DNA from 4 places in the Candidatus Pantoea soli genome. Region 3 is predicted to be linked to each of the others. Evidence: predicted binding sites of a transcription regulator. Region 3 holds the regulator's gene; each other region holds the start of a gene.

Region 1 (7,251 bases), 600 kb from region 3:
CACGCGCGATATCTGCCTGCGCCCAGTCTTTCGCGGCGCGCGCATCGGCACGGGTTTTCACCCAGTGCTCAATCTCCGCCACTTCATCGTCGTTCACCTGCGCGCCGCTTTGCAGGAACAGCTCCGGATCCTGCTGCAGGATGCCCAGCACATCCGCCAGCTGGCGCAGCTTCGCCGCCAGCGCATCTGCTGCGGTTTTGTCTTCGCTTTTCAGGCGATTCACTTCACGCGCCATATCGAAGAACACCGAATAGGCCTCCGGCGTGTTGAAGTCATCTTCCATCGCGGCGCGGAAGCGCGCCTCAAACTCTTCGCCCCCTGCCGGCGTCGCGCTGGCATCGGTATGACGCAGCGCAGTGTAGAGACGTTCCAGCGCCGCGCGCGCCTGGTTCAGGTTATCTTCGCCGTAGTTTAGCTGGCTGCGATAGTGACCGGACATCAGGAAGTAGCGCACGGTTTCTGCATCATAGTGCTGCAGAACGTCGCGCACCGTAAAGAAGTTGCCCAGTGATTTGGACATCTTCTCGCGATCCACCATCACCATGCCGGAGTGCATCCAGTAATTCACATACGGGCCGTCGTGGGCACAGGTAGACTGCGCCACTTCGTTTTCGTGATGCGGGAACATCAGATCCGAACCGCCGCCGTGAATGTCGAAGTGCGTGCCCAGCTGTTTGCCATTCATCGCTGAACACTCAATGTGCCAGCCCGGACGCCCCATGCCCCACGGCGATTGCCACGCCGGTTCACCCGCTTTGGACATCTTCCACAGCACAAAGTCCATGGGGTTGCGCTTCACTTCTGCCACTTCCACGCGTGCGCCAGCCTGCAGCTGCTCCAGATCCTGACGTGACAGCACGCCATAGGTTTTGTCGCTCATCACATCAAACATGACATCGCCGTTATCCGCCACGTACGCGTGGCCGCGTTCCAGCAGACGCCCCACCAGTTCAATGATCTCATCAATATGGCGGGTAGCGCGCGGTTCCAGATCCGGCGGCAGAATCCCCAGCGCAGCGAAATCCTTATGCATTTCGGCGATCATGCGGTTAGTCAGGGTTTCGATGGTTTCGCCGTTTTCATTGGCACGCCGGATGATTTTGTCATCAATATCGGTGATATTACGCACGTATTTCAGCTTATAACCCGCATAGCGCAGATAGCGCGCCACCACGTCAAATGCCACAAAGGTCCGCCCGTGGCCGATATGACAGAGGTCGTAAACCGTGATTCCGCACACGTACATCCCGATTTCACCGGCATGGATGGGTTTAAATTCCTCTTTCTGTCGACTCAGGGTGTTATAGATCTTAAGCATTGAACAGTTCCGTTTTTTCGTGTGCGGGAGACGCCTTCTTTTACAGCCGGATATTGTGCCGTATTTTTCCGACTTGTGCATCGCTGCGATAGCAACTGCCGCTGGCTTACTGACGCGTTATTGGAAATTGTGATATAAGAAGCGTCTACAAAAATGCCCCGCCGCTGAGCTGGCGCGGCAGTTGACACTGACGACAACCTCCACAGGACGAATATAATGGTCACTTTCCAGACGAACCATGGCGATATCGTAATCAAAACTTTCGATGACAAAGCGCCGGCAACCGTGCAGAACTTCCTGGATTACTGCCGTGAAGGTTTCTACGACAACACCATTTTCCACCGTGTAATCAACGGCTTTATGATTCAGGGCGGCGGTTTTGAGCCAGGCATGAAGCAGAAAGCCACCAAAGCTGACATCCGCAACGAAGCGAACAACGGCCTGAAAAACACCAAAGGCACGCTGGCGATGGCACGTACCCAGGCACCCCATTCTGCTACGGCACAGTTTTTCATCAACGTGGCCGACAACGACTTCCTCAACTTCCGCGACGAAAGCCTGCAGGGCTGGGGTTACTGCGTGTTTGCTGAAGTCGTCGAAGGCATGGATGTGGTTGAGAAAATCAAAGCGGTGAAAACCGGCCGCAGCGGCATGCACCAGGACGTGCCGGTTGAAGACGTGATCATTCAGAAAGTGACCGTCAGCGAGTAATGTCGCGCACGCTGTTTATCGCAGATTTACATCTGTGTCAGGAAGAACCGGCAATCACTGCCGGTTTTCTGCATTTTCTGCAGGGTGAAGCGCAACAGTGCGACGCGCTTTACATCCTTGGCGATCTGTTTGAAGCCTGGATCGGCGACGACGATCCAAACCCGCTGCATCAGCAGATTGCCGCCGCCCTGCATGCCCTGCCGGTGCCGACCTATTTTATTCATGGCAATCGTGATTTCCTGCTGGGCAAACGCTTCGCGCGCGCCAGCGGCATGACGCTGCTGCCGGAAGAGCAGGTTCTGACATGCTATGGCCAGCGGGTGCTGATTATGCATGGCGATACGCTGTGCACCGACGACGCCGGCTATCAACGCTTCCGCGCGAAAGTGCATCAGCGCTGGCTGCAGCGCCTGTTTCTTGCCCTGCCGTTACGCCTGCGGATGCGCATTGCCGCACGCATGCGCGCTGACAGCAAACAGGCCAATCAGCATAAATCGCTGGCCATCATGGATGTGAACGCGCAGGCGGTGAGCGAGGCGATGGCGCGTCATCAGACGCCGCTGTTGATTCATGGGCATACGCATCGTCCGGCCATCCATCAGTTTGATCTGCAGGGTACGCCTGCGCAGCGCGCGGTGCTGGGTGCGTGGCACGAAAAGGGCTCGATGATTCAGCTGGATGCCACCGGCGTCCGCCTGATCGAATTTCCGTTCTGAGGAAACGGGCGTGAATGCCCGTTTTCTGCCCGCGCAACCGTTTTCCTTGCTGTCATCTCATGCTATTCTCTGTGCCCTTCTTTACCTGCCCGCCCGGCCAGGTTCGATTGACTATTCACAGGAGTTGACCGCATGTCATCCAACGCCACCCCGGCCCGTATCGCTATCGTCATGGGTTCCAGAAGTGACTGGGCAACCATGCAGTTCGCCGAGGAGATCCTGACCAGCCTGGATGTTCCGTTCCACGTCGAAGTGGTCTCTGCACACCGTACCCCCGATAAGCTGTTCCACTTTGCGGAAACCGCCGCCGACAACGGCTTTCAGGTGATTATCGCCGGGGCTGGCGGTGCCGCGCACCTGCCGGGCATGCTGGCGGCCAAAACCCTGGTGCCGGTGCTGGGTGTACCGGTACAGAGCGCGGCCCTGAGCGGCGTGGATAGCCTCTACTCGATTGTGCAGATGCCGCGCGGCATTCCGGTTGGCACGCTGGCTATCGGTAAAGCCGGTGCCGCCAATGCCGCACTGCTGGCTGCGCAAATTCTGGCAATTCACGATAGCGGCCTCGCCGCACGTCTCGCCAGCTGGCGCCAGGCGCAGACCGATGAAGTGCTGGAAAACCCGGACCCGCGGGGTAACGTATGAAGCCGGTTTGCGTATTAGGCAACGGCCAGCTGGGCCGCATGCTGCGTCAGGCGGGTGAGCCGCTGGGCATTAAGGTCTATCCGGTCGGGCTGGATGCCGAACCGGCTGCACTGCCGATCGCGCAGAGTGTCATCACCGCTGAAATTGAGCGCTGGCCGGAAACCGCGCTGACGCGCGAACTGGCGCGCCATCCGGCGTTTGTGAATCGCGATATTTTTCCGCGTCTGGCAGATCGTCTGACGCAGAAACAGCTGCTGGATCAGCTGGGGCTGGCTACCGCGCCGTGGCAGCTGCTGGCAGACCGCAGCGAGTGGCCGCAGGTCTTCAGCCGCCTCGGTGCGCTGGCCATCGTGAAGCGCCGCACCGGCGGCTACGATGGACGCGGCCAGTGGCGTTTACGGGCGGACGACACTGCCAGCCTGCCCGCGGAGTGCTACGGTGAATGCATTGTTGAGCAGGGTATCAACTTCAGCGGTGAAGTCTCGCTGGTTGGCGCACGCGGCGAGGATGGCAGCACGGTGTTCTATCCGCTGACGCACAATCTGCATGAAGAGGGCATTCTGCGCACCAGCGTGGCCTTCCCGCAGGCTGATGCCGCTCAGCAGCAGCAGGCAGAAGCGATGCTCAGCGCTATCATGCATGCGCTGAACTACGTCGGCGTAATGGCGATGGAGTGTTTTGTCACGCCGGAAGGGCTGTTAATCAACGAACTGGCACCGCGCGTGCATAACAGCGGCCACTGGACGCAGAATGGCGCATCAGTCAGCCAGTTCGAACTGCATTTACGCGCAGTGCTCGGTCTGCCGCTGCCGCAGCCGGTGGTGTTTGCGCCGTCAGTAATGGTGAACCTGATAGGCACCGAGGTCAACCTGGCGTGGCTGCAGCAGCCGCTGGTCCACCTGCACTGGTATGACAAAGCGGTACGTGCCGGACGTAAAGTGGGCCACCTGAACCTTACCGACAGCGATTCATCCCGCCTCGCCGACGCGCTAAACGCGCTGGTGCCGCTGCTGCCGCCGGCCTATGCCTCCGGCATTGCCTGGGCTGTCGCAAAGTTATAATGCCAGCGCGTTGCCGCTGAGACCGCCCTCTCCTGCCCGGAGAGGACGCGGTGAAATCATCCGGGCCTGCAGTAACGCAGGCCGGAATCTGCTGCCGCTTCACCTGCGGCATACCGGGCCTCAGGGCGCTTCAAAGCGCCGGAACAGCGCCTTGCCCTGCAGCAACCGCACGCCCAGCCAGCCCCCGCACAGTGAGAGCAGCAGCGCGCCACACAGCGGCAGAGCCAGCCACAGCGTCCAGTCGGGTTGCCACGGGAAATCAAAAATTTTCCGCTGCAGCCCCCACAGTGCCGCCTCTGCGCCCAGTGCCGCCGCCACGCCGGCAACCACACCGAGCAGCGCAAATTCACACCATAAGGTGCCGCGCAGCAGGCGTTTACTGGCACCCAGCGTGCGATAAACCACCAGCTCCTGGCGTCGCTGACGCATGCCAACCTGAATCTGCGCCATAAGCAGCAGCACGCCACAGACGGTGACCAGTATTACCATGATTTCCAGCGCCCGGCTTACCTGCGTCAGCACCTGGCCGATCTGTTTCAGCATGCTGCCAACGTCCAGCAGGCTCAGGGTCGGAAACGCCCGGTTCAGCTGCGCCAGCAGCGCCGGATTGTTTGCCATGCGAAAACTGGTCAGCCAGGTTTGTGGCTGCTCGTCCAGCGCGCCGGGCGGAAAAATAAAGAAGAAGTTTGGCCGCAGGCTCTCCCAGTCCACTTTACGTAAGCTGCTAATGCGGGCGCTGAACTGAAGGGTATCACCGCTGAAAGTCAGCGTGTCCCCCAGCTTCACGCCGAGACGATCGGCCAGTTCCACTTCCATCGATACCTCCCCGGCGGCAGGTGGCCAGCTGCCCGCCACCAGCGGATTGTGATCCGGCCTGGCGGCCTGCCAGGTCAGATTCAGCTCGCGGTTCAGCGCGTTATCCAGTCCGGGATCGGCTTCTTTACCATTCAGTTCGGTAAGGCGCGCCCGCACGATGGGGTAGAACGTTTCCGCTTTCACCTGGTGCTGTGCCAGAAAGTCACGCACCTGCGGTACCTGCTGCTGCGTCAGGTTAAGCAAAAAATAGTTGGGCGCATTGGCCGGTAACTGCTGCTGCCAGCGATCCAGCAGATCGCCGCGCATCACCAGCAGCAGCGCCAGCAGCATAAAAGAGAGCGAAAACGCCGCCAGCTGGCTGAGCGTCATCACCGGCTGGCGCAGCAGACGGTTGATGGCCAGCCGCAGCGCCAGATTGCGCACCACCAGCCGGCGCAGCAGCAGCAGCGTGCCCCAGCCAAGCAGCGCCAGCAGCAGCGCCAGCATCACCACGCCGGCCAGCAGCGCCCACAACATTTTACTGCCGCCCATCAGCAGCGCCAGCAACGCGATCACCACCAGCGCAACGGCGGGCAGATAGAATCGCAGCGGCCAGACGCGCGCCACGGCATCGCGGCGCAAAACGCGCAGCGGCTGGGTTGCCATCAGCAGCCGGTAAGGCCGCAGGCCCACCAGCAGGGAGATCACCAGCATGGCTGCCATCGCCCACAGCCACGGCCAGCCGCTGGCCGCCGGTAACGTCGCCGGCAGCACCGGTTTCAGCATCACCAGCAGCGCCCATTCAATGCCCTGCCCCAGCACGCCACCCGCCAGCGCCGCCAGCAGCAGCACCGCCAGCCACTGTCCAATGATCAGCCGCTGCAGCGCCCGGCGCGTCGCCCCCAGCGTTTTCAGCACCGCCACCAGATCGTACCGGCTGCGACAGTAGTGACTCATCGCCACCGCCACGGCGGCAATCGCCAGCATCAGCGTCAGCAGCGCTGACAGCAGCAGAAACTGCCGGGCGCGCTGCATAGAACGGCCCAGCGCATCTTCTGTGTTCCCGGTGCTGATCCAGCGCTCGCCGGCGCTCAGCTGCGGCTGGATCCAGCGGTCATAGCGCGCCAGCGGTGCGGGGTCGCCGGCAAATTTGTAGCGCCAGCTGAGACGACTGCCCGGCTGCACCGCCCCGGTTTTCGCCACGTCCGCAAGGTTCATCAGCAGGCGCGGCGCAGTCTGAAAGGGATTAAAACCGCTATCCGGCTCCTGAATCAGCTCACCGGCAATGCGGAAGGTCGCATCACCGACGTCGAGCGTGTCTCCCGGCTTCAGGTTCAGCAGCGCCAGCAGGCGCGGCGCCGCCAGCACCGTGCCTGCAGCGGGCCGCAGGCCGGGCGGATTGGTCTGCAGCGTACCCGCCATTGGATAGGCATCATCCACCGCTTTCACATCTGCCAGCTGCGGCGTCTCCTGCGCAAAGGTCATGGTCATAAAGCTCAGCTGGGTGCTGATTGTCAGCCCGGTCTCACGCGCTTTATTCAGCCAGGCTTCCGGCACCGCTTTACTGCTGCGCAGCGTGCGGTCACCGGCCATGAAATCACGGCTCTGCTGGCTCAATCCCTTTTCCATGCGATCGCTGATCGAACCCAGCGCCAGTACGCAGGCCACGGCCAGCGTCAGCGCCAGCCAGACAATCAGCAGCGAGGGCGAGCGCCACTCGCGCCAGAACCAGCGCCAGATCATGCCACCTCCCACAATTTGCCATCGCGCAGCCGCAGCCGCCGGTCGCAGCGCGCGGCCAGCTGCTCATCGTGGGTAACCAGAATCAGCGTAGTGGCAAAGTCGCGGTTCAGGGAGAACAGCAGATCGGCAATGCGCTCACCGGTCTGGCGATCCAGATTGCCGGTGGGTTCATCCGCAAACAGCAGCCCCGGCCGGCCGCTGAAGGCGCGCGCCAGCGCCACGCGCTGCTGTTCACCACCCGAGAGCTGGGCGGGCAGATGGTGCA
Region 2 (7,251 bases), 1.0 Mb from region 3:
CGCAGGGATACCACCCAGTCATATTTACGGCCATCGCCCATCACGCCGACAGAACGCACCGGCAGGAACACGGTAAAGGCCTGGCTGACTTTATTGTAGAGGTCCGCTTTACGCAGCTCTTCAATGAAGATGGCGTCGGCGCGGCGCAGCAGATCGCAATACTCTTTTTTCACTTCGCCCAGTACGCGCACGCCCAGCCCCGGGCCCGGGAACGGATGGCGATACAGCATATCGTACGGCAGTCCCAGTTCCAGACCGATTTTGCGCACTTCATCTTTGAACAGCTCTTTCAGCGGCTCCACCAGTCCCATCTTCATCTCTTTCGGCAGGCCGCCAACGTTGTGGTGAGATTTGATGACATGCGCTTTGCCGGTGGCCGAAGCCGCAGATTCAATGACGTCAGGATAGATGGTGCCCTGCGCCAGCCATTTCACTTCGGTCAGCTTCAGCGCTTCTTCATCGAACACTTCAACGAATACGCGACCGATGATTTTACGCTTGGCTTCCGGATCGTTCTCGCCCGCCAGCGCATCAAGGAAGCGTGCTTCCGCCGGCACATGCACAATGTTCAGACCGAAGTGGTCGCCGAACATGTCCATGACCTGCTCCGCTTCGTTCAGACGCAGCAAACCGTTGTCCACGAAGACGCAGGTCAGGCGCTCGCCAATCGCACGGTGCAGCAGCATCGCGGTAACGGAAGAGTCAACGCCGCCGGACAGGCCAAGGATCACTTTGTCATTGCCAACCTGCTCACGGATGCGCTCAACCGCATCTTCAATGATTTTTGCCGGGGTCCACAGCGCTTCGCAGCCGCAGATATCGCGCACAAAGCGTTCCAGCATGCGCAGGCCCTGACGGGTGTGCGTCACTTCCGGGTGGAACTGCACGCCGTAAAATTTCTTCTCTTCGTTGGCCATAATGGCGAACGGACAGGTCTCTGTGCTGGCGACGGTAACGAAATCCGCCGGAATCGCGGTCACTTTATCGCCGTGGCTCATCCACACGTCGAGCAGCGGTTTGCCTGCCGCGCTGATGGCGTCTTCGATATCTCGCACCAGCGCGCTCTGGGTGGTCACTTCAACCTGCGCGTAACCAAATTCACGCTCGTTTGAGCCTTCCACTTTACCGCCCAGCTGCATCGCCATGGTCTGCATGCCATAGCACACGCCCAGAACCGGCACGCCGGCGTTAAAGACGTATTCCGGCGCACGCGGGCTGTTCAGCTCGGTGGTGCTCTCCGGACCGCCGGAAAGGATGATGCCGTTCGGGTTGAACTGGCGGATTTGCTCTTCGGTGACATCCCACGCCCAGAGTTCGCAGTAGACGCCCAGCTCACGCACGCGGCGCGCGACCAGCTGCGTATACTGAGAACCAAAATCGAGGATCAAAATGCGATGTTTATGAATATTTTCAGTGGTCATTGAGGCATTTCCATTGGGATGGACTTAAACATAAAAGCGCCCGGCTGGTGCCGGGCGGGAAATCTTATGGGATCAGGAACCCATGCGGTAGTTTGGTGACTCTTTGGTGATGGTCACGTCATGCACGTGGCTTTCGTTGATGCCGGCCCCGCTGATACGAACAAACTCCGCTTTGGTACGCAGGTCATCGATGGTCGGGCAACCGGTCAGCCCCATGCAGGAGCGCAGGCCGCCCATCTGCTGATGCACGATCTCTTTCAGACGGCCTTTATAGGCCACGCGCCCTTCGATCCCTTCCGGCACCAGTTTGTCCGCGGCGTTATCGCTCTGGAAGTAACGGTCAGACGAGCCTTTGGACATCGCGCCGAGGGAACCCATACCACGGTAAGATTTAAAGGCACGGCCCTGATACAACTCGATTTCGCCCGGTGATTCTTCGGTACCCGCCAGCATAGATCCCACCATCACGGCAGCGGCACCCGCGGCGATGGCTTTGGCGATATCACCGGAGAAGCGGATACCGCCATCGGCAATCACCGGAATACCGGTGCCTTCCAGTGCGGCAACCGCATCAGAAACGGCGGTGATCTGCGGTACGCCCACGCCGGTTACGATACGGGTGGTGCAGATAGAGCCCGGGCCGATGCCCACTTTCACCGCGCTGACGCCGGCATTTGCCAGTGCCAGTGCGCCTGCGCCGGTTGCCACGTTGCCGCCAATAATTTCCAGATCCGGATATTTGGCGCGGGTTTCGCGGATACGCTGCAGCACACCCTCAGAGTGACCATGCGAAGAGTCAATCAGCAGCACGTCGACGCCCGCGGCGACCAGCGCATCCACGCGCTCTTCGTTACCGGCACCGGCACCCACGGCTGCGCCTACGCGCAGACGGCCCTGCGCATCTTTACAGGCGTTAGGTTTACGTTCTGCTTTCTGGAAGTCTTTAACCGTAATCATGCCCAGCAGGTGGAAGCTGTCATCCACGACCAGCGCTTTTTCCACGCGCTTTTCGTGCATTTTCTGCAGCACCACATCACGCGCTTCACCCTCTTTCACCGTGACCAGGCGCTCTTTTGGCGTCATCACGGCGGTTACAGGCTGCGTCAGATCGGTAACGAAACGCACGTCACGGCCGGTAATGATGCCCACCAGTTCATTACTGGCGTTCACCACCGGATAACCGGCAAACCCGTTGCGCTCAGTCAGCGCTTTCACTTCCGCCAGCGTCGTGGTAGGCAGTACGGTCTGTGGCTCCGTGACCACGCCGCTTTCGTGCTTCTTCACTTTGCGGACTTCGTCAGCCTGACGCTCAATCGACATATTTTTATGGATAAAGCCCAGACCGCCTTCCTGCGCCAGCGCAATCGCCAGACCCGCTTCGGTCACGGTGTCCATCGCTGCGGAGAGCATTGGAATATTGAGGCGAATGTTTTTAGTCAGTTGGGTGCTGAGGTCAGCCGTGTTGGGAAGAACAGTGGAGTGAGCGGGAACGAGCAGGACGTCGTCAAATGTGAGGGCTTCTTTCGCGATTCTTAACATTGCAATATCTCCACCTGGGGCGTTGAAAACAGATAAAATATTGCCGCGGCATTATACAGGCCGAAATCGATTGCCTCCAGTGTTTTTTAGGAAAAGCGCTTGATCCTGTGGGACAGCCATGTAGTATCGGTTAATTAACCCTCTGATTTAAAATTTGATCCTCATCACATGTCGCTACCGCCAACCGCCAGTATTTTTACCGTCAGCCGTCTGAACACCACGGTGCGTCAGCTGCTGGAAAATGAGATGGGCCTGGTGTGGCTCAGCGCTGAGATCTCGAATTTTACCCAGCCGGCCTCCGGTCACTGGTACTTTACGCTGAAAGACGATGGCGCACAGGTACGCTGTGCCATGTTCCGTAACAGCAATCGTCGCGTCAGCTTCCGCCCGCAGCATGGTCAGCAGGTGCTGGTGCGTGCCAGCATCACGCTGTATGAGCCGCGCGGCGACTACCAGCTGATCATTGAAAGTATGCATCCGGCGGGCGAAGGCCTGCTGCAGCAGCAGTTCGAACAGCTTAAAACCCGCCTGGCGGCGGAAGGCCTGTTCGATCAGCATTATAAACAGCCGCTGCCGGAACCGGCGCGCCAGGTCGGCGTTATCACCTCTGCCACCGGGGCGGCGCTGCATGACGTATTGCGCGTGCTGCACCGCCGCGATCCCTCGCTGCCGGTGGTGATCTACCCCACCGTGGTACAGGGCGTGGACGCGCCGGCGGCAATCGTGCGCGCCATTGAACTGGCCAACCAGCGCAATGAGTGTGATGTGCTGATCGTCGGTCGCGGCGGCGGTTCGCTGGAAGATTTATGGAGCTTCAACGACGAGCGCGTGGCGCGGGCCATTTTTGCCAGCCGCCTGCCAATCGTCAGCGCGGTGGGCCATGAAACGGACATCACCATCGCCGATTTTGTCGCTGACCTGCGCGCGCCGACACCGTCGGCGGCGGCCGAGCTGGTCAGCCGTAATCAGCTTGAACTGCTGCGCCGCCTGCAGTCACAGCAGCAGCGCCTGGAAATGGCAATGGATTATTATGTGGCGCAGCAGCAGCGCCGCTTTACGCGTCTGCAGCATCGCCTGCAGCAGCAGCATCCGCAGCTGCGGCTGGCCCGCCAGCAGACGGCGCTGTTTCAGCTGCAGCGCCGTCTGAATGAGGCGATGGAACTGCGGTTGCGCAGCGCCCGTCTTCAGCAGGAACGTCTGGTCCAGCGTCTCAACCACCAGCAGCCGCAGGGGCGCATTCTGCGCGCGCAGCAGCAGCTGCAGCAGTGGCACTATCGTTTACAGCAGGGGCTGGAAAAGCAGCTCAGCCATAACCGGCAGCGCTTTGGCGCACTGGCGGCGCAGCTGGAAGCCGTCAGCCCGCTGGCAACGCTGGCACGCGGCTTCAGCGTCACCACCGACACCCGCGGCCTGGTCGTGAAAAAAACCGCTCAGCTGCAACCCGGTGATGTGCTGCGTACCCGGCTGGATGATGGCTGGGTTGAGAGCGCAGTCACCGCGCTGCAGCCGGAAAAAAAGCGCCGCCGTAAATCGTCGTAATACGGTAAACGGACCGCCAGCCTGCGCGGACCCGTCTATACTTCCATCAGGATCGTTAATGGGAGTTAGACATGACTTACAGCGTTATTCCTCCGTATATACTGCGTAACATCATTGATAATTGCTCCGGCGCTCAGCAGGATTATGCGCGTCGTACCCTCACCCATGTCCAGCAACTGATGGCACAGCATAACCATACCGCCAGCGCTGCCGGTACCGCGCGGCCCGGCAGCGTGCTGCGCGCCATTTATGATGCGCAAAACACGCAGAATCTGCCCGGCACCTTAATCCGCGCAGAGGGCCAGTCCGGTAATGGCGACGTGGCGGCTGAAGAAGCCTGGAATTACCTCGGCGTCACTTATGATTTCTACTGGAACGTCTACAAACGTAACTCGCTGGATAACAAAGGCCTGAAGCTGGACGGCACGGTGCATTATGGCCAGGAGTATCAGAACGCCTTCTGGAACGGCCAGCAGATGGTATTTGGCGACGGCGATGGCGAAATATTTAACCGCTTTACGATTGCGATTGACGTAGTGGCGCATGAACTGACGCACGGCGTGACGGAAACCGAAGCCGGGCTGATCTATTTCCAGCAGGCCGGCGCGCTCAATGAATCGATGTCCGACGTTTTTGGTTCGCTGGTGAAGCAGTATCACCTGCAACAGCGTGCCGATCAGGCCGACTGGATCATTGGTGAAGGCCTGCTGGCCAAAGGCATTCATGGCCGCGGACTGCGTTCCATGTCGCAACCGGGCACCGCCTATGACGACCCGCTGCTGGGCAAAGACCCGCAGCCGGCGGACATGGCGCACTACATCGACACGCGCGAAGATAACGGCGGCGTGCACCTTAACTCCGGTATTCCCAACCGCGCCTTCTACCTTGCTGCCACCGCGCTGGGCGGCTTCGCCTGGGAACAGGCCGGTCAGGCATGGTATGACGCGCTGTGCGACAAAGCCCTGCCGCAGAACGCCGATTTCAGCACCTTTGCACGCTTTACCGTGCAGCATGCCGAGACGCGTTTTGACCGCACCGTCGCGGATGCCATCCAGTCTGCATGGCAGCAGGTAGGTGTGAAGTGAACGTTGAGCTGACCGACGACGCGATTATTGAACTGGCGCGTGAAGGCGGCATTGCATTTATCCCCAGGCTGCGCGGCGAGCGGCGGTTTGCGCTGGCGCAGCTGCCGGAGCCGCAAAAAGAGCGCGTCTGTCACGTGCTGGAGCGGGCGCTGCCGCTGGGCGAACCGGAAGAAAAGGCGGCGGATATTGGCCGCGGCGACCAGCGCTACTTTCGCATTCAGATCACCTACGCCACGCGGCAGGAAGCGGGCTCGCTGGTGATTCTGATTCCGGAAACCGTCGCGCCGCCAGAGTTACAGGCGCTGTGGCGTGACGGCCAGTAAAGCGCTGCACGCGCACCCAGCGAAGCGGCAGTAGCGGACTATACTCAATAACGTGGCTGGCTGGTCCACATCAAAGAACACACCCTTCGATGAGGTCTCTGCTATGACACAACATAAGCAACGAGGCGGTGCCGGGAACTTTGCAGAGGACCCGGAGCGCGCCAGGGAAGCCGGTCGTGCTGGCGGCAAAGTCAGCGGGGGCAATTTCAGAAACGATCCTGAAAGGGCCAGGGAAGCTGGAAGAAAAGGAGGACAAAAAAGCCGTCGCCCCTCTAAGCAGCAGTAATTCAGGTACCTGACAGGAAGGCCCTGTCCAGGGACGGTAATGAAAAAGGCCGACATCATGATGTCGGCCTTTGTTTGTTAATGTGATGACGGGCTGTCAGGCAGCGCGTAGGCGATCACGTAATCCCCGCGATCCGGCGACTGGCGGGCACCACCGGCGGAAATCAGAATGTACTGTTTGCCATTCTTCGGTGAGACATAGCTGATCGGCCCGCCCTGGCTGCCCACCGGCAGACGGGCTTTCCACACCTCTTTTCCGGTTGAACTGTCAAAGGCGCGCAGGTAGTAATCCTGGGTTCCGGCGATAAAGACCAGCCCACCCTGCGTGGCAAGCGTGCCGCCCAGCGTCGGCATACCGACCGGCATTTGCGCATGCATTTTGATGCCAAACGGCCCGGTATCCTGCACGGTACCGACCGGTACCTGCCAGACAATCTGACGGGTTTTCATGTCGATAGCGGAAAGCGTACCAAATGGCGGAGCCTGGCAGGGAATGCCCAGCGGCGACATAAAGCGGTTTTTATTGACCGCATACGGCGTGCCCTTCAGCGGTACCGCACCCATGCCGGTGTTGATCGCTTCACCACCGTTGCTGCCGCGTGACACTTTGCTGGTGTCCTGCGGAATCATCTGAACCCACAGGCCAAGGCGCATATCGTTGACGAACATATACTGGTTGTTGGGATCAAACGAAATGCTGCCCCAGTTCATGCCGCCGAGCGAGCCGGGGAAGCTGAGCGATTTATCGGTGTCCGGTACGGTAAACAGTCCGTTATAACGCATGCCTTTAAAGGCGATACGGCAGGCCAGCTGGTCAAACGGCGTGGCTCCCCACATATCCGCTTCGGTCAGGGTCTGATTACCAATATTGGGCATCTCCACCGAGTGCGGCTGCGTTTTGGTGTACTGCTCGTCAGGAATATGACCCTGCGGCATCGGCAGCTCTTCCACTTTTGTCAGCGGCTTGCCGGTCAGGCGATCCAACACCCAGATCATGCCGGTTTTGGCACCAATCACCACCGCAGGTTTGGTGGTACCGTCCTTCATCGGGAAGTCCAC
Region 3 (7,251 bases):
GCGGTCGCGAAATCGCGCTGCATATCGCCAAACGCTGGCAGATACATATCCGTGGCGAGAAAGCCAAGCATACTCAGCACGGCCAGATAGGGCAGAAATCCTTTTGATGACAACATAGTGATTCTCATTCGACAGGGTGAACGGCGGGCAGTGTAAAAGGGTGCAGCCAGCTTTGTGAAACGCTAATATTTGCATTGTGCTATCAAAATTTTTGCAGGCAAAAAAATGTGGTCTGAATACGCTTTGGAAGTGGCCGATGCGGTTGCGCGCACGGGCAGCTTCAGCGCCGCAGCGCAGGAGCTGCACCGCGTGCCTTCTGCCATCAGCTATACCGTGCGCCAGCTGGAAAGCTGGCTGGCGGTGCCGCTGTTTGAACGCCAGCACCGGGAAGTGGTGCTGACGCCGGCTGGCGAGCATTTTGTGCGCGAAGGACGATCTGTTATCAAAAAAATGCTGGCAACCCGCCGCCAGTGTCAGCAGCTGGCCAACGGCTGGCGCGGTCAGCTGAGTATCGCCGTGGACTGCATTGTCAAACCGCAGCGTACGCGACAGCTGGTGAAGGATTTTTATCGTCATTTTCCCGATATGGAGTTGATCATCAGTTACGAAGTGTTCAACGGCGTGTGGGATGCGCTGGCTGACGGGCGCGTTGACGTGGCGATTGGCGCGACGCAGGCGATTCCGGTGGGCGGTCGTTTTGCCTTTCAGGATATGGGGGCGCTTAACTGGCGCTGCGTGGTCAGCCCCGATCACCCGCTGGCTGGCAGCACACAGCTTGACGACGAGACGCTGCGCGCCTGGCCGTCGCTGGTGCTGGAAGACACCTCGCGCGCCTTACCGCGCCGCATGACCTGGACGCTGGATAACCAGCGCCGGCTGGTGGTGCCGGAGTGGGAAACCGGGCTGGACTGTCTGCAGGCCGGCTTGTGCGTGGGCATGATCCCCGGCCATTTAGCGCGGCCGCTGCTGGACAGCGGCGCCCTGACGGAACTGACGCTGCCGCAGGCTTTTCCGGACAGCCCCTGCTGTGTCAGCTGGTCAGAACAGGGTGACTCACCGGCGCTGGACTGGCTGCTGAGTTATCTGGGGGATGCGGAAACGCTGAACCAGGAATGGCTCAGCGAGACGCGCACTTAACGGCGATAGTCGCGGAACGGGCCATCCGCGACCGAACGGCGTTCAATCAGCGTAGGCTGCACTTCAATGGTTTGCGGCTCTTCGCGCTTGCTGGTAATGCGATCCAGCAGCATCTCAAGCGCTTTTTCCCCCAGCTGGGCTTTGGGCTGATGGACCGTGGTCAGCGCGGGCGTGAAGTAGCGCGCGTTGCGCACGTTATCGTAACCGATGACGGAAATATCCTGCGGCACGCGCAGCCCCATCTCATCAGCCGCACAGATTGCGCCCATCGCCATGATGTCACCGCCGCAGAACACGGCAGTAGGGCGCTGCTTCTGGTTGAGGATCTGCTGCATCGCCTGATAACCGGATTCCGGCTCAAAGTCGCCCTGCACAATCCACTCCTGACGCACGGTAATGCCCGCTTCATGCATCGCCTGTAAAAAACCAGCGTGGCGTCCGCCCCCGGTATTGCGTTCCATCTGGCCCGGAATCGCCCCGATATCACGGTGGCCGCGCTCAATCAGATAGCGTCCGGCGAGATAGCCGCCGTGAAACGCATTATCCTGCACGGTATCGGTAAAATCGCCGCGCGATTCGCCCCAGTCCATCACCACCATGGGAATGTTACGGTTCTCTTCCAGCATCTGCAGCAGATCGTCCGGATACTCTGAGCACATCACCAGCAGCCCGTCCACGCGTTTTTGCGCCATCATCGACAGATAGGCGCGCTGTTTTTGCAGGTCGTTATGCGCGTTACCGAGGATCAGGGTATAACCGCGGTCAAAACAGTGATTTTCCACCGCTTCGATAATCTCGGCAAAATAGGGCGCTTCGCTGGAGGTGGCCAGCAGCCCCAGCGTTTTGGTGTGGTTCACCTTCAGACTGCGCGCCACGGCGCTGGGTGAATAGTGCAGTGCTTTGATCGCTTCCCATACGGCGTTGCGCGTCTCTTCAGCAACGAAGCGCGTTTTGTTGATGACATGCGAAACCGTGGTGGTTGAGACACCGGCGCGTTTCGCCACATCTTTAATTGTTGCCATCTGAATGGTACTCCTGGGCTTATCGCAACTTACTGATAAGTATATTGTTAAACGTTTGCGTCTGCGAAGGGTATTTTACCCCGTTTTGGCCGGAAAACCGGCGTTTCAGGGGCAAAGAAAACGCGTTCGCAGGCTGTCAATGCAGCATGCGCAAAACCTGTTGCGCAACGAAAGGCGGCGATTCTAGCAAGCTGGCGCGGATAACACGAGATTTTTGCCGGTTGCTGTGCGAAAATTCTTTAACCATGATAACAGTGTGGCTATGGAGCAAGGATGAGTACGGAGATGAAGCTGGCGTTAATGACCACGGTCGCGGCGCTGATGATGATTGTGGCCTTCAGTTTTACGGCAATTCTGCACTAATAAAAAAGCCGGCGCTGAGCAACAGCCGCCGGCTTTTCTTTGCTTGCTTGCGCAACGCAACGCTTAGCGAATGGTTTTAGGTGTCATCATGCGGCGCGCGCCTACATAGTGTTTCTGCCAGTAATCTTCGCTTAGCGCACTGATTTGAATATCTTTACCGGTACGCGGCGACTGAATGAACTTGCCGTTGCCCAGATAGACGCCGACGTGATCGGCAGCACCGCGGTTATTAATGCGGAAGAAGACCAGATCGCCTTTCTCCAGCAGCTCGCGTTTGATCGGGGCCGCATCGCGCAGATGATACATTTCATTGGCGGTGCGCGGCAGTTTGAATTTGACGAGGTCTTTATAGGCGTACCACACCAAACCGCTGCAATCGAAACCGGTATGCGGCGAGGTGCCGCCCCACTGATAAGGCTTACCCAGCTGTCCCATCAGTTTATTCATCGCCGTTTCACGCGCTTTCTGATAGCGCAGGCGGTGAGACTTGCTCATTTTAATGCCGGTCAGGCCCTGAACCTCGTCATCGGCCTCTGCCGCGGCAGCGGCTTTCGCCAGGCGCTGATGACCATATTTTTTACCGCTGAGTTTCAGGGGGGCGCGACGGCTGGTGGTTTTCTGCAGTGCGGTGGCGGTTTTCTGCTGCTTTTTTAGTTTAAATTTCTGCACCGACGTCAGACGGGATTTTTTTGTGGTGGTCTTCACCGGACGTCGCTTGCGGCGCTCATCGTCACGCGCACTTTTTTTCTCAGTCTTCTGCAGACTGGCATTAACCGGCGTGTGCGGGGATGCAGAAGCCACATTAACGAACAGTTGGGCAAAAGCCAGTATGAAAAGCGTAATCAGTAAACGCATAGTCCGGTTACAGGTTAAGCAGGCTGCTCAGGCACAGGCTGCGGAAAAGTTAGAAAAATCTGATCAAAAATCAGAGCCAGGGCAATTCTAATCCACTTTTTTTCTAAAAGGTAAGGGCTTTTTCCATTAATCTGTTACGGCACTGAATTTGTGGCAAAAATGAGCGATTTCAGCCGGTTAAGCCAGCGAAATTATTGCTAATTATTAATTGATTAATGCCTGTTAATGATATGAAAATGTTATCGTTCAGTCATCCGCTTAACAAAGATGGCGATCGCACTGTCGCGGGGCAAAATCCCGTTTTCAGTCGCGGGGCGAAGTCGCTACAATAAACAAACACGAAGTGAAGGATTAAGGAAGGCAAAAATGAGTACTGTTGAAAAAATTCAGCGCCAGATCGCAGAAAACCCGATCCTGCTGTATATGAAAGGGTCGCCAAAGCTGCCAAGCTGCGGCTTCTCTGCGCAGGCGGTGCAGGCGCTGTCTGCCTGTGGTGAGCGCTTCGCGTATGTGGATATCCTGCAGAATCCGGATATCCGTGCTGAATTACCTAAGTACGCTAACTGGCCAACATTCCCGCAGCTGTGGGTGGATGGTGAACTGGTCGGCGGCTGCGACATCATCGTCGAAATGTTCCAGCGTGGCGAACTGCAGCCACTGATCAAAGAGACCGCTGAGAAACACAAAGAAGCGGAATAAGCGAAGCGAAAGCGCTATAAAGGCCGACCTCTGTCGGCCTTTTTCTTTTCTGCGCAGTCAGAGGGCGGCGTCGTCTTCGGCCGGTGCTTCCTGCATCGCCAGCGGCCAGCCGCCCAGACGTTTCCAGCGATTCACCAGCTCACAAAACAGGATGGCTGTCTGCTCGGTGTCATACAGGGCAGAGTGCGCCTGCGTGCTGTCAAACGCCATTCCCGCCGCAATACAGGCTTTTGCCAGCACCGTTTGCCCCAGCACCAGACCGCTAAGCGCCGCGGTATCAAAAGTGGCGAACGGATGGAACGGATTCCGCTTCAGACCGGCACGCTCTGCCGCCGCCATCAGAAAGCTGTGATCGAAGGTGGCATTGTGCGCCACAATGATGGCGCGGTTACAGCCGCTCTCTTTGGTGCCTTTGCGCACCATCTTGAAGATGGCGTGCAGCGCTTCGTATTCACTCACCGCACCGCGCAGCGGGTTGGTGGGATCAATACCGGTAAAGGCCAGCGCATCCGGATTCAGAATCGCGCCTTCAAATGGCTCCACGTGAAAATGCAGGGTTTCATCACGCTGCAGCCAGCCCTCTTCATCCATTTTGAGCGTGATCGCGGCGATCTCCAGCAGGGCATCGGTTTTGGCGTTGAAACCGGCGGTTTCCACGTCAATGACCACAGGGTAGAAACCACGGAAGCGTTGATGAAGGGCATTCAGGGCGTTCGATTCAGACATCAGGATCTCATAGCAGGCAATAAGGCAGCGCGCATTATGGCAAAAATTGCCGGAGGGTGCAGCAGGAGAGGGAGATCAGCCTGCAAATTAGCAGGCTGAGAGGCGGCATCAGTTGCCGAGGCCGTTACCGGCGTGCTTGTTTTCGATCAGCTCGATTTTGTAACCATCCGGATCTTCGACAAACGCAATCACCGTGGTACCGCCTTTCACCGGGCCGGCTTCGCGCGTTACGTTGCCGCCGGCGCTGCGGATGCGTTCGCAGGTTTCCGCCACGTTATCCACGCCAAGCGCGATATGTCCATACGCATTGCCGAGGTCATATTTATCTACGCCCCAGTTGTAGGTCAGCTCAATCACCGCGCCTTCGCTCTCTTCGGTGTAGCCAACAAACGCCAGGGTGTATTTGTATTCGCTGTTTTCGCTCTGGCGCAGAACGCGCATGCCCAGTACGCGGGTGTAAAAATCAATTGAGCGCTGCAGATCGCCAACGCGTAACATGGTGTGAAGTAAACGCATAACATCCTCTTTTTTGACAAGTCGTCTGGTGTGACAAAACGCTAAGTATAGCGAGTAAATGCCCGCTATAAGCAAAACCGCCGCACAGCAGGTGCGGCGGCAAAACGCTTACAGCGTCGGGTAATCAGTGTAACCTTCTGCACCGCCGCCATAGAAGCTTTCCGGGCGCTGCGGATTAAGCGGGGCGTCCTGTTGCAGGCGCGCCACCAGATCCGGGTTAGCAATGAAGTCGCGGCCAAACGCCACGGCATCGATCAGACCACGGGCAATCAGATCATCCGCTTTTTCGACGGTATACGCACCGGCACCGATGATCACGCCCGGGAAGGCGGCACGCACTTTTTCACGGAAAGCATCGGTATACGGCTTACCGCCCGCCCAGTCTGGCTCGGAAAGGTGCAGATACGCGAGCCCGCGCTTGCCCAACTCCGTGATGTACCACAGCGCTGCTTCTTCTTCATCCGGGCCGTTGTCGAGGTTCTGGAACGAACCAATTGGCGAGATACGGATCCCGACGCGGTCGGCTGACCAGTTGGCAATCGCGGCATCCACCACTTCCAGGGCAAAGCGACCGCGTTTTTCGATAGAGCCGCCGTACTCATCGGTGCGCTGGTTCGAACCGGGCGCAAGGAACTGATGCATCAGATAGCCGTGCGCGGAGTGCAACTCCAGCAGGTCGAAATCCGCTTCGCGCGCGTTGGCCGCGGCCTGACCAAAGTCTTTCACGATTTGCTGAATTTCAGCCACGCTCAGCTCGCGCGGCGTGGAGGTATCTTCACGATAGACGCTGCCATCCGGCGCGCGCAGTGAGGTGCGGGTGCCTGCCGGGATCGCGGACGGGGCCACCGGCGCTTTGCCTTCCGGCTGCACGCTGTGATGCGAAATACGCCCGGTGTGCCACAGCTGAACCGCGCTGTGGCCCTGCGCAGCATGAATGCCTTCATTGATCACTTTCCACGCGGCGATTTGTTCCTGCGTATGCAGCCCCGGCGCACCGGCATAGCCTTTCGCCTGGAAAGAGATCTGCGTCGCTTCAGTGATGATCAGCCCGGCGCTGGCGCGCTGCTGATAATACTCTGCCATCAGGGGCGTGGGAACATCACCCGGTTCAATACTGCGCAGACGCGTCAGCGGGGCCATGAATACGCGGTTAGGTACGGTAATCGCGCCCACTTTCAGCGGGGTGAACAGCTGTTTACTCGCCATACTAGCTCCTGTAATAGACCGGTCGTCTAGAAACTGCGGTTTTTAAAATCAGTGGCCGTTCAGCCACTGTTCGATCGTGCCGAGTGCCAGGCTGATGGGCCCGGCTTCACGGGAAATTTTGCTCTGCAGGCTGGCACCCAGCCATAACAGATAGCAGCGCTGTGCCAGCTGCTGCGGCGTCTGCCCGAACGGCAGCGGCTGTTCGTCCGCCAGCTCACTCAGACAGCGGGCATAGGCAGCGATAATCGCCGTTGCGCCGCGCTGCAGGGCGTCACGCATCGGTTCTGAGAGATCGCAGACTTCCGCCGAGAGCTTAACGCCAAGGCAACCCACAATGTGGCCCTGCTCAACAAACAGCGTTTCCGCATAGCGAAAGTGCTGTAACAGGCGTTCGCGCGCAGAAAGGTGCGGTAGCGTCAGCTGTTGCTCAATCTGCTGCAGGTAATTGACGAAGTAGCGCTCAAGAAGCGCCACGCCAAAAGCCTCTTTGGAGCGGAAATAGTGGTAAAACGAGCCTTTCGGCACGTCGGCCCGCGCCAGCATCTCGCTCAGGCCCATGCCGGTAAAACCGCGCTGCAGACAAACCTGCTCGCCGACGGCCAGCAGGTGTTCACGGGTTTCGTTACGCTGCACACTTTTATTCATGGCCGGAAGCGTAGTAGACCAGTCAGTCTAATGCAATGCTCAGGCGCGGTTCTGGCACGATTTGATCATGTCCAGCTGCGGC
Region 4 (7,251 bases), 1.7 Mb from region 3:
CGTGCAGGGAAAAGGGCTGGGAACGCTGGTGGCGATGACGCTGGAATCCGTGGCACGCCAGGAAGGGGCGAAACGCGTGACCTGCAGCGCGCGCGAAGACGCGGTCGCGTTTTTCGCCAAGCTGGGGTTTGTTAATCAGGGGGAGATCACGGCCCCGCAAACCACGCCGGTACGCCACTTTCTGATGATCAAACCGGTGGTGACGCTGGATGATATTTTGCATCGCGCGGACTGGTGCGGGCAGCTGCAGCAGGCCTGGTATGAGCATATCCCGCTGAGTGAAAAAATGGGTGTGCGCATCCTGCAGTATACCGGGCAAAAATTTATCACCACGATGCCGGAAACCGGCAACCAGAATCCGCACCATACGCTGTTTGCCGGCAGCCTGTTCTCCCTCGCCACGCTTACCGGCTGGGGCTTGATCTGGCTGCTGCTGCGCGAGCGCCATCTGGGCGGCACCATTATCCTGGCCGATGCGCATATCCGTTACAGTAAGCCGATTACCGGACGTCCGGGTGCCATCGCCGATCTCGGTTCGCTGAGCGGCGATCTTGATCGTCTGGCGCGCGGACGCAAAGCGCGGGTGCAGATGGAAGTGGAACTGTTTGGTAATGACGAGCCGGGCGCGGTTTTTGAGGGCGTCTATATCGTTCTGCCTGCCGACCCGGACGGCGCTTTAGAAGAGGGCGGCTCAGGCGCACACATTAACTGATGCCTGAGGCGTCCGTTGCGGCACGCTGCATGGTGCCGCAACGCATAGCTTACTGAACAACCTGGCCCGCGCGCAGCGTCTGCTGGACAGACTGCGTCTCCGTGGTCACCGTTAAGTTTCCTTCAGCGCTGTTGCGCAGCGGGGTGGTGGCGCTGAGGGACGCTTTCAGCTGCAGCTGCAGGTTACTGTTGCCGTTCAGCAGCAGCGCCGGCCAGCCCCAGTTCTCCAGCACATTGGCCGGCACCGCCTGGCCTTTCAGGTTCAGCGTTAGCGGACGCTGCGGCGTCTGACCCACGGTGGCGGTGCCTTCCAGCAGCCCGTTGCCGTTAAACGCACTCATCTCGCTGACCTGAATCTGATCGTCACTGGCGCTGAGCGTCAGCGAAGGATGGCGCAAATCGGTGCGGTTAAAGGTGGCTTCCGCCGCGTTCACGCTGACTTTACCGGACCAGATACCCCACTGATGCTGGCGCGCCAGCAGCAGGTTATCCGCACTGCCGTCCAGCGACGTCATCTGGAACGGGAAAGCCGGATTAATATCAATAATCAGATTGCGATTAGCGGTAGCCCGTTTCACTAGTACGCTGTCGAGCCATTCCGGCAGCGCGGCCTGCCAGCGATCACGCCAGTTCTGCGGCAGGGTATACTCCAGACCGGCCAGCGCCAGCTCATCCAGCGTCAGTCGCCTGTCACTGCGTGTCCAGCGACCGCTGGCGCGAATTACACCATTCACCCAGCGCGAACTGAACTGCGTCAGCTCAATGCCCTGCGCAGAGAATGCGGCATTCACAATCGGATCGTTCAGTTCAAGGCTGCCATCAATAAAGTTACCGGCGTTCATCGCCAGTGAGCCATCATCGCTCTGCCAGTCATCGCCGCGCAGGGTGATATTTTTCAGCGTCAAATCCAGGTCAGTTACCGCCCAGTCCGGCCCCTGCAGACGTGCATCGGTCATATCCAGCCGGTTGATGCGCACGGAAGGCACGTCGCGCAGCGGGCTCAGGAAGTGGCTCAGTGTCTGCTGCGTCTGCAGGCGGATATCGTTGAGGCGCAGCTGGCCGATTAGCCAGTTGCCCTGGGCATCGCGCTCTGCCCGGCCAGTCAGGGAACCGCGTGCCAGGTCGGCACCGATATTGGTCAGCATCAGGCGATGTTTTGCCACGCTGCCCTGCAACAGCACGTTGCTACCGGCAACGCCGTTCAGCGTCAGGGCAGCGGCGCTCATCTGAAACTGCGCATCGCTGCCAAGCATATCGCTGGCAATGGGTTTCCACGGCACAATACCGCCGTTGACGCGCTGTGCTGACAGCGGCAGGGCGCTGTGCGGGCTTTCAATACGCACATTGTTCAGCTGCAGCCGGTTAGCCTGTACCGGCAGCGTGGTCTGCGGTGTCTGGTTGGCAAGATTGATCTCACCGTCGCGCACCTCAATGCTGGCAAAATGCAGCGGATCGCTGAACTGGACCAGCGCCAGCCCCAGGTCAACGCGCTTCGCCACCAGCACGGCGGGCTGGCCATCATGGCCGAAGCTGAAATCATCCAGGATGATATGCGAGGGCGAGGAGAAGTTGTGCTCAATTTTACTGAGCGAGAGATGCCAGGCGGTTTTATCGCTTACCCAACGGCTAAACCAGCCCGCGCCCCACTGCGTTTGCAACAGCACGTAGAGGATCACCAGCGCCAGCAAAATCAGCAGTAACAAGGTAAGGAAAAACTTGCCTAAAAATTTCATTGCATCCATCCATCCCGATATTTTCCGGTGAGTGGTTGTTATGCCTGAATTACCGTTACAGCTCAACAGCCTGGATGTAAAAGCGGATAAATAGCAGGCAGGCCGCAGCCTGCCCGTACCGGTCAGTGTTCCTGCGGGAAGATCAGATTCAGCACAATCGCGGTAAGACCGCCTGCGGCGATGCCGGAAGAGAGCAGCGTTTTCAGCCAGTCCGGCGCAAACTGCAGGATCAGCGGCTGCTGCGAGACGCCCAGCCCGACAGCCAGTGACAGCGCAATAATCATAATGGCGCGGCGGTTCAGTGGCTCGCGCGCGACGATGCGCACGCCCGAGGCGGCAATGGTGCCAAACATGACAAGGGTGGCACCGCCGAGCACCGGTTCGGGAATGTGCTGCACAAAGCCGCTGACCGCCGGAAACAGCCCCAGCACTATCAGCATCAGCGCCACGACAAAGCCGACATAGCGGCTGGCGACGCCGGTCAGCTGGATAACGCCATTATTCTGGCCGAAGCAGGAGTTCGGGAAGGTGTTAAACAGGGCGGACACGCACGAGTTAAGGCCATTTGCCAGCACGCCACCTTTCAGACGCTTCATGTACAGCGGGCCGCTGACCGGCTGTTCAGAGACATCGGAGGTGGCGGTGATATCGCCGATAGTCTCCAGCGACGTCACCATAAACACCAGCATCAGTGGGATCAGCAGATTCCAGTCAAACCCCAGGCCGTAGTAGAGCGGCGCCGGCACCGCGATCAGCGGCTGTTCGCCGGCGGGGTGGCTGGCAGGCAGCATATCCAGCGCCCAGGCCAGCGCATAACCCACGGCCATGGCAATCACCAGCGATGCGACGCGCAGGTAAGGATTACGCTGGCGGTTCAGCAGAATAATCACCAGCAGCACCGCACCGGCCAGCAGCAGATTTGCAGGTGCGCCAAAGGTGTGATCGTTTATGGCCGCAAATCCGCCGCCGATAGACGTCAGGCCAACCTGAATCAGTGACAGGCCGATAATCATCACCACCACGCCTGAAACCAGCGGGGTAATGATGCGGCGCGCCAGGTGCAGCACGCGCGACAACACCATTTCCGTACAGGACGCCACCATCAGCGTGCCAAACAGCGCGGCCATCATGGTTGGCACGTCTGCTCCGCCATTTTTCAGCGCCATGCCACCCATGATGAGCGGCGTGACAAAGTTAAAGCTGGTGCCCTGAATCGACAGCAGCCCGGAGCCCACCGGCCCCCAGGTTTTGATTTGCAGAAGCGATGCGACACCGGAGGCAAACAGCGACATGCTGATGATGTGCTGCGTATCCCGGGCCGGCAGGCCAAGTGCCTGACAAATCAGCAGCGCAGGCGTTATCACCGCCACGAACATGGCCAGCAGGTGCTGGCAGGCAGCGAACAGTGTCTGCGGCAGTGGCGGACGATCTTCAAGGCGGTAAATCAGCTCAGTTTTTGCCTGACCTGCCACGCTGGCAGACTGGCGGGTTTCAGCGGTATCGACGGACATGGTGGGATCTCAGTAACAGCAAAGTGGCGATTTTAAACGGTTGCGTTGTGAAAGCAATCGTTTGCTTGTAGGGCGGCGGACACATATGTCAGGCAGGCAGAGAAGGGTATGCGATAAGGGGGAAAGACGCAGGGAAAGAGTCGCAGTTACGCGTTACTGTAGCGTTCGGTCTCCGGAAGCCAGCGTTCGATCAGCGCCTGCGCCTGTTCGGGGTAGTGCTGGTGGATGTGGCGCGCCACGCGCTGCACTTCGGGGATCATGCTCTGATCGCGCAGCAGATCCGCGACCTTAAATTCGGCGTTGCCGGTCTGGCGCGTGCCAAGCAGCTCACCCGGACCGCGAATTTCGAGGTCGTGCTGGGCAATGACAAAGCCGTCATTGCTGTCGCGCAGTACCTGCAGGCGTTTCTGTGCGGTTTTGCTCAGCGGCGCTTTGTAGAGCAGCACGCAGTGTGACGCAACGGCGCCGCGGCCTACGCGCCCGCGCAGCTGATGCAGCTGCGCCAGCCCGAGACGTTCCGGGTTTTCAATGATCATCAGACTGGCGTTTGGCACGTCCACGCCCACTTCAATCACCGTGGTAGCGACCAGAAGCTGAATCGTATTGGCTTTGAACGCGGCCATCACTGCCTGCTTTTCTGCCGGCTTCATGCGACCATGCACCAGACCGACCTGCAAATCCGGCAGCGCCTCTTTTAGCTCCTGCCAGGTGACTTCCGCGGCCTGCGCTTCCAGCACGTCTGATTCATCAATCAGCGTGCAAACCCAGTAAGCCTGGCGACCTTCATGACAGGCGCTCTGTACGCGCGCGATAATCTCGCTGCGGCGGCTGTCCGGAATCGCCACGGTGGTCACCGGCGTACGGCCCGGCGGCAATTCATCAATGGTAGAAGTATCCAGATCGGCATAGGCAGTCATCGCCAGCGTGCGCGGAATCGGCGTTGCGGTCATGATCAGCTGATGCGGATGGAAGCCCTGCTCTTCGCCTTTCTCCCACAGCGCCAGACGCTGATGCACACCAAAGCGGTGCTGTTCATCAATGATCACCAGCGCCATGCCATTAAACTTCACCTGCTCCTGGAACAGCGCATGCGTGCCGACCACCATTGCCACCTCGCCACGGGCAATCGCCTCCTGCTGCGCTTCGCGTGCTTTGCCCTTCTGCTTACCGGCCAGCCAGCCAACGTTAATGCCAAGCGGTGCAAACCACTGACGGAAGTTATTCGCGTGCTGTTCGGCCAGCAATTCGGTCGGAGCCATCAGCGCCACCTGCTTGCCGTGGGCAATGACATTCAGCGCCGCCAGTGCGGCAACCAGCGTTTTGCCGGAGCCGACATCGCCCTGAACCAGTCGCATCATGGGGTAATCTTTTGCCAGATCGCGCTCAATCTCAGCAACCACGCGCTGCTGCGCACCGGTGGGTGAGAAGGGCAGCGCCGCCAGCAGCTTATCGGCCAGCGTATGGCAGGCTGGCAGCGGCAGCGCATGATGACGCTGTGCGCCTGCGCGGACCGCCAGCATACTGAGATTATGCGCCAGCAGCTCTTCCAGAATCAGCCGCTTTTGCGCCGGATGACGACCGGTTTCCAGCTCGCTCAGGCGTAAATCCGGCGGCGGCCGGTGCAGCGTGCGCAGGGCCTCTGGCAGGCTTATCATGCCGCCGCTCAGCTCTGGCGGCAGCAGTTCGGCAATCGGGCAGCTCTCCAGCAGCGTCAGTGCCTGGTCGGTCAGATTACGCAGCGTGGCCTGGCGGATGCCTTCGGTGGTGGGATACACCGGTGTCAGCGTCTCCTGCAGCTCGACGCCGCCCTGTTCACCCTGCACCCGGTATTCAGGATGAATAATTTCCGCACCGCGCTGACCGCGCTTGATTTCGCCGTACGCCGTGACGCGGCGACCGGGAGCCAGACTGTTTTTCATGCCGGCGTTGAAATTAAAGAAGCGCAGCGTCAGCATGCCGCTGCCATCGCTGATCTGGCAGACCAGCATGCGGCGGCGGCCGAAGGTGATTTCGCTGTGCAGCACTTCGCCTTCGACAGTGGCCCAGATGCCGGGCAGCAGATCGTTAATCTGATAGAGTTGCGTGCGGTCTTCGTAGCGCAGCGGCAGATGCAAGAGCAGATCCTGGATGGTGAACAGGCCCAGCCGGGCCAGTTTACCCGCCTGGCTGGCACCGACGCCGGTCAGGGTACTGAGCGGGATGGCATCCAGCAGGCGGCCTTTCATTTTTTACCGGTTGCCTGCATGGTCGCCCACCAGTCGGCATCGGCTTCCACTTCACCGCGGGCGTTAATGTACGGGTAGGGCAGGCCTTTCTGCTTTGCCACGCGCGCCAGCACCGGATAACCCCCCTCAAACAGCAGGCGCTGCTGTTCCTCTTCGTCCAGCAGGCTGTGCTGTCGCCGATACATGCCAGCGTTCTGACGCTGGCGCTGCGCTTCATACAGAATCAGGGCAGAGGCGACAGAGACATTCAGCGACTGCACCATGCCGACCATGGGAATAATGATGTCGCGATCGGCCAGCGCCAGCGCTTCAGCGGTAATGCCGGTCTTCTCCTGGCCCATCAGTATGCAGGTAGGGCGGGTGTAATCGATCTCGCGGAAATCCACGGCCTGCGGCGACAAATTGGTCGCCAGGACCTGCATCCCCTGATCTTTCAGGTGCTGTACCGCTTCGGCGATGTGGCGATGGGTTTTTACCTTCACCCAGCTATTGCTGCCGGCAGAGGCGGACACCATTGTCCGCATGCGGACACTGGGCCAGACGGCGTGCACTTCATGAATACCGACCGCATCCGCGGTGCGAATCACAGCCGAAACGTTATGCGGCTTGTGCACCTGCTCCATGCAGACGGTGAGATCGTGCTGGCGCATGGCCAGCATCTCCTGGATACGAGCAAAACGTTGAGCGTTCATGCACTAATTACGATTTCGGTGAACTTTAATCACGTCCGGCATCACGCGTATCTTACGCATGATATTCGCCAGGTGGACGCGATCGTTCGCGGTGAGGCGGATAAAGGCGCTGTAAACGCGGCCATCACGCTCTTCGGTATTCAGGCTCTGAATATTGGAACCGGCGGTATTGATGGCGGCCGTCAGGTTTGCCAGCGCGCCCTGGTGGTTAAACATATCCACCTTAATTTCCGCGACAAACTCCTGATCGGTCACTTTATCCCATTCCACCGGCATAAACTTCTCCGGCTCTTTCTGGTAGCCGCGAATATTACGGCAGGATTCGTGATGCACCACCAGCCCTTTGCCAGGACTGACGTGCGCAACGATCGGATCGCCG

What was found. The regulator PurR, encoded in region 3, represses purine synthesis genes. The targets are predictions, from matches to a motif close to CANGCAAACGTTTGCNTG.
Region 1: purE (5-(carboxyamino)imidazole ribonucleotide mutase) is a predicted target of PurR. The motif match lies at 2,776-2,793, and genes of this name have one in related genera.
Region 2: guaB (IMP dehydrogenase) is a predicted target of PurR. The motif match lies at 3,020-3,037, and genes of this name have one in related genera.
Region 4: D8B20_RS17105 (nucleobase:cation symporter-2 family protein) is a predicted target of PurR. The motif match lies at 4,006-4,023, and genes of this name have one in related genera.

What each region holds. Positions count from the first base shown of each region.
Region 1 covers NZ_CP032702.1:1,062,962-1,070,212, reverse strand. Annotated here, with positions in the region: gene cysS (cysteine--tRNA ligase) at 1-1,318, opposite strand, end outside; gene ppiB (peptidylprolyl isomerase B) at 1,535-2,029, shown strand; gene D8B20_RS04885 (UDP-2,3-diacylglucosamine diphosphatase) at 2,029-2,745, shown strand; gene purE (5-(carboxyamino)imidazole ribonucleotide mutase) at 2,878-3,387, shown strand; gene purK (5-(carboxyamino)imidazole ribonucleotide synthase) at 3,384-4,448, shown strand; gene ybbP (putative ABC transporter permease subunit YbbP) at 4,569-6,986, opposite strand; gene ybbA (putative ABC transporter ATP-binding protein YbbA) at 6,983-7,251, opposite strand, start outside.
Region 2 covers NZ_CP032702.1:2,708,753-2,716,003, forward strand. Annotated here, with positions in the region: gene guaA (glutamine-hydrolyzing GMP synthase) at 1-1,421, opposite strand, end outside; gene guaB (IMP dehydrogenase) at 1,494-2,960, opposite strand; gene xseA (exodeoxyribonuclease VII large subunit) at 3,129-4,499, shown strand; gene D8B20_RS12655 (M4 family metallopeptidase) at 4,571-5,584, shown strand; gene D8B20_RS12660 (protealysin inhibitor emfourin) at 5,560-5,907, shown strand; gene D8B20_RS12665 (con-10 family general stress protein) at 6,011-6,193, shown strand; gene D8B20_RS12670 (glucose/quinate/shikimate family membrane-bound PQQ-dependent dehydrogenase) at 6,271-7,251, opposite strand, start outside.
Region 3 covers NZ_CP032702.1:1,660,281-1,667,531, forward strand. Annotated here, with positions in the region: gene punC (purine nucleoside transporter PunC) at 1-116, opposite strand, end outside; gene punR (DNA-binding transcriptional activator PunR) at 226-1,137, shown strand; gene purR (HTH-type transcriptional repressor PurR) at 1,134-2,159, opposite strand; gene cydH (cytochrome bd-I oxidase subunit CydH) at 2,433-2,522, shown strand; gene D8B20_RS07765 (C40 family peptidase) at 2,586-3,377, opposite strand; gene D8B20_RS07770 (Grx4 family monothiol glutaredoxin) at 3,744-4,076, shown strand; gene rnt (ribonuclease T) at 4,134-4,802, opposite strand; gene gloA (lactoylglutathione lyase) at 4,911-5,318, opposite strand; gene D8B20_RS07785 (alkene reductase) at 5,427-6,524, opposite strand; gene D8B20_RS07790 (TetR/AcrR family transcriptional regulator) at 6,573-7,169, opposite strand; gene eptA (phosphoethanolamine transferase EptA) at 7,209-7,251, opposite strand, start outside.
Region 4 covers NZ_CP032702.1:3,680,548-3,687,798, reverse strand. Annotated here, with positions in the region: gene fabY (fatty acid biosynthesis protein FabY) at 1-712, shown strand, start outside; gene D8B20_RS17110 (AsmA family protein) at 762-2,444, opposite strand; gene D8B20_RS17105 (nucleobase:cation symporter-2 family protein) at 2,567-3,955, opposite strand; gene recG (ATP-dependent DNA helicase RecG) at 4,102-6,180, opposite strand; gene trmH (tRNA (guanosine(18)-2'-O)-methyltransferase TrmH) at 6,177-6,872, opposite strand; gene spoT (bifunctional GTP diphosphokinase/guanosine-3',5'-bis pyrophosphate 3'-pyrophosphohydrolase) at 6,876-7,251, opposite strand, start outside.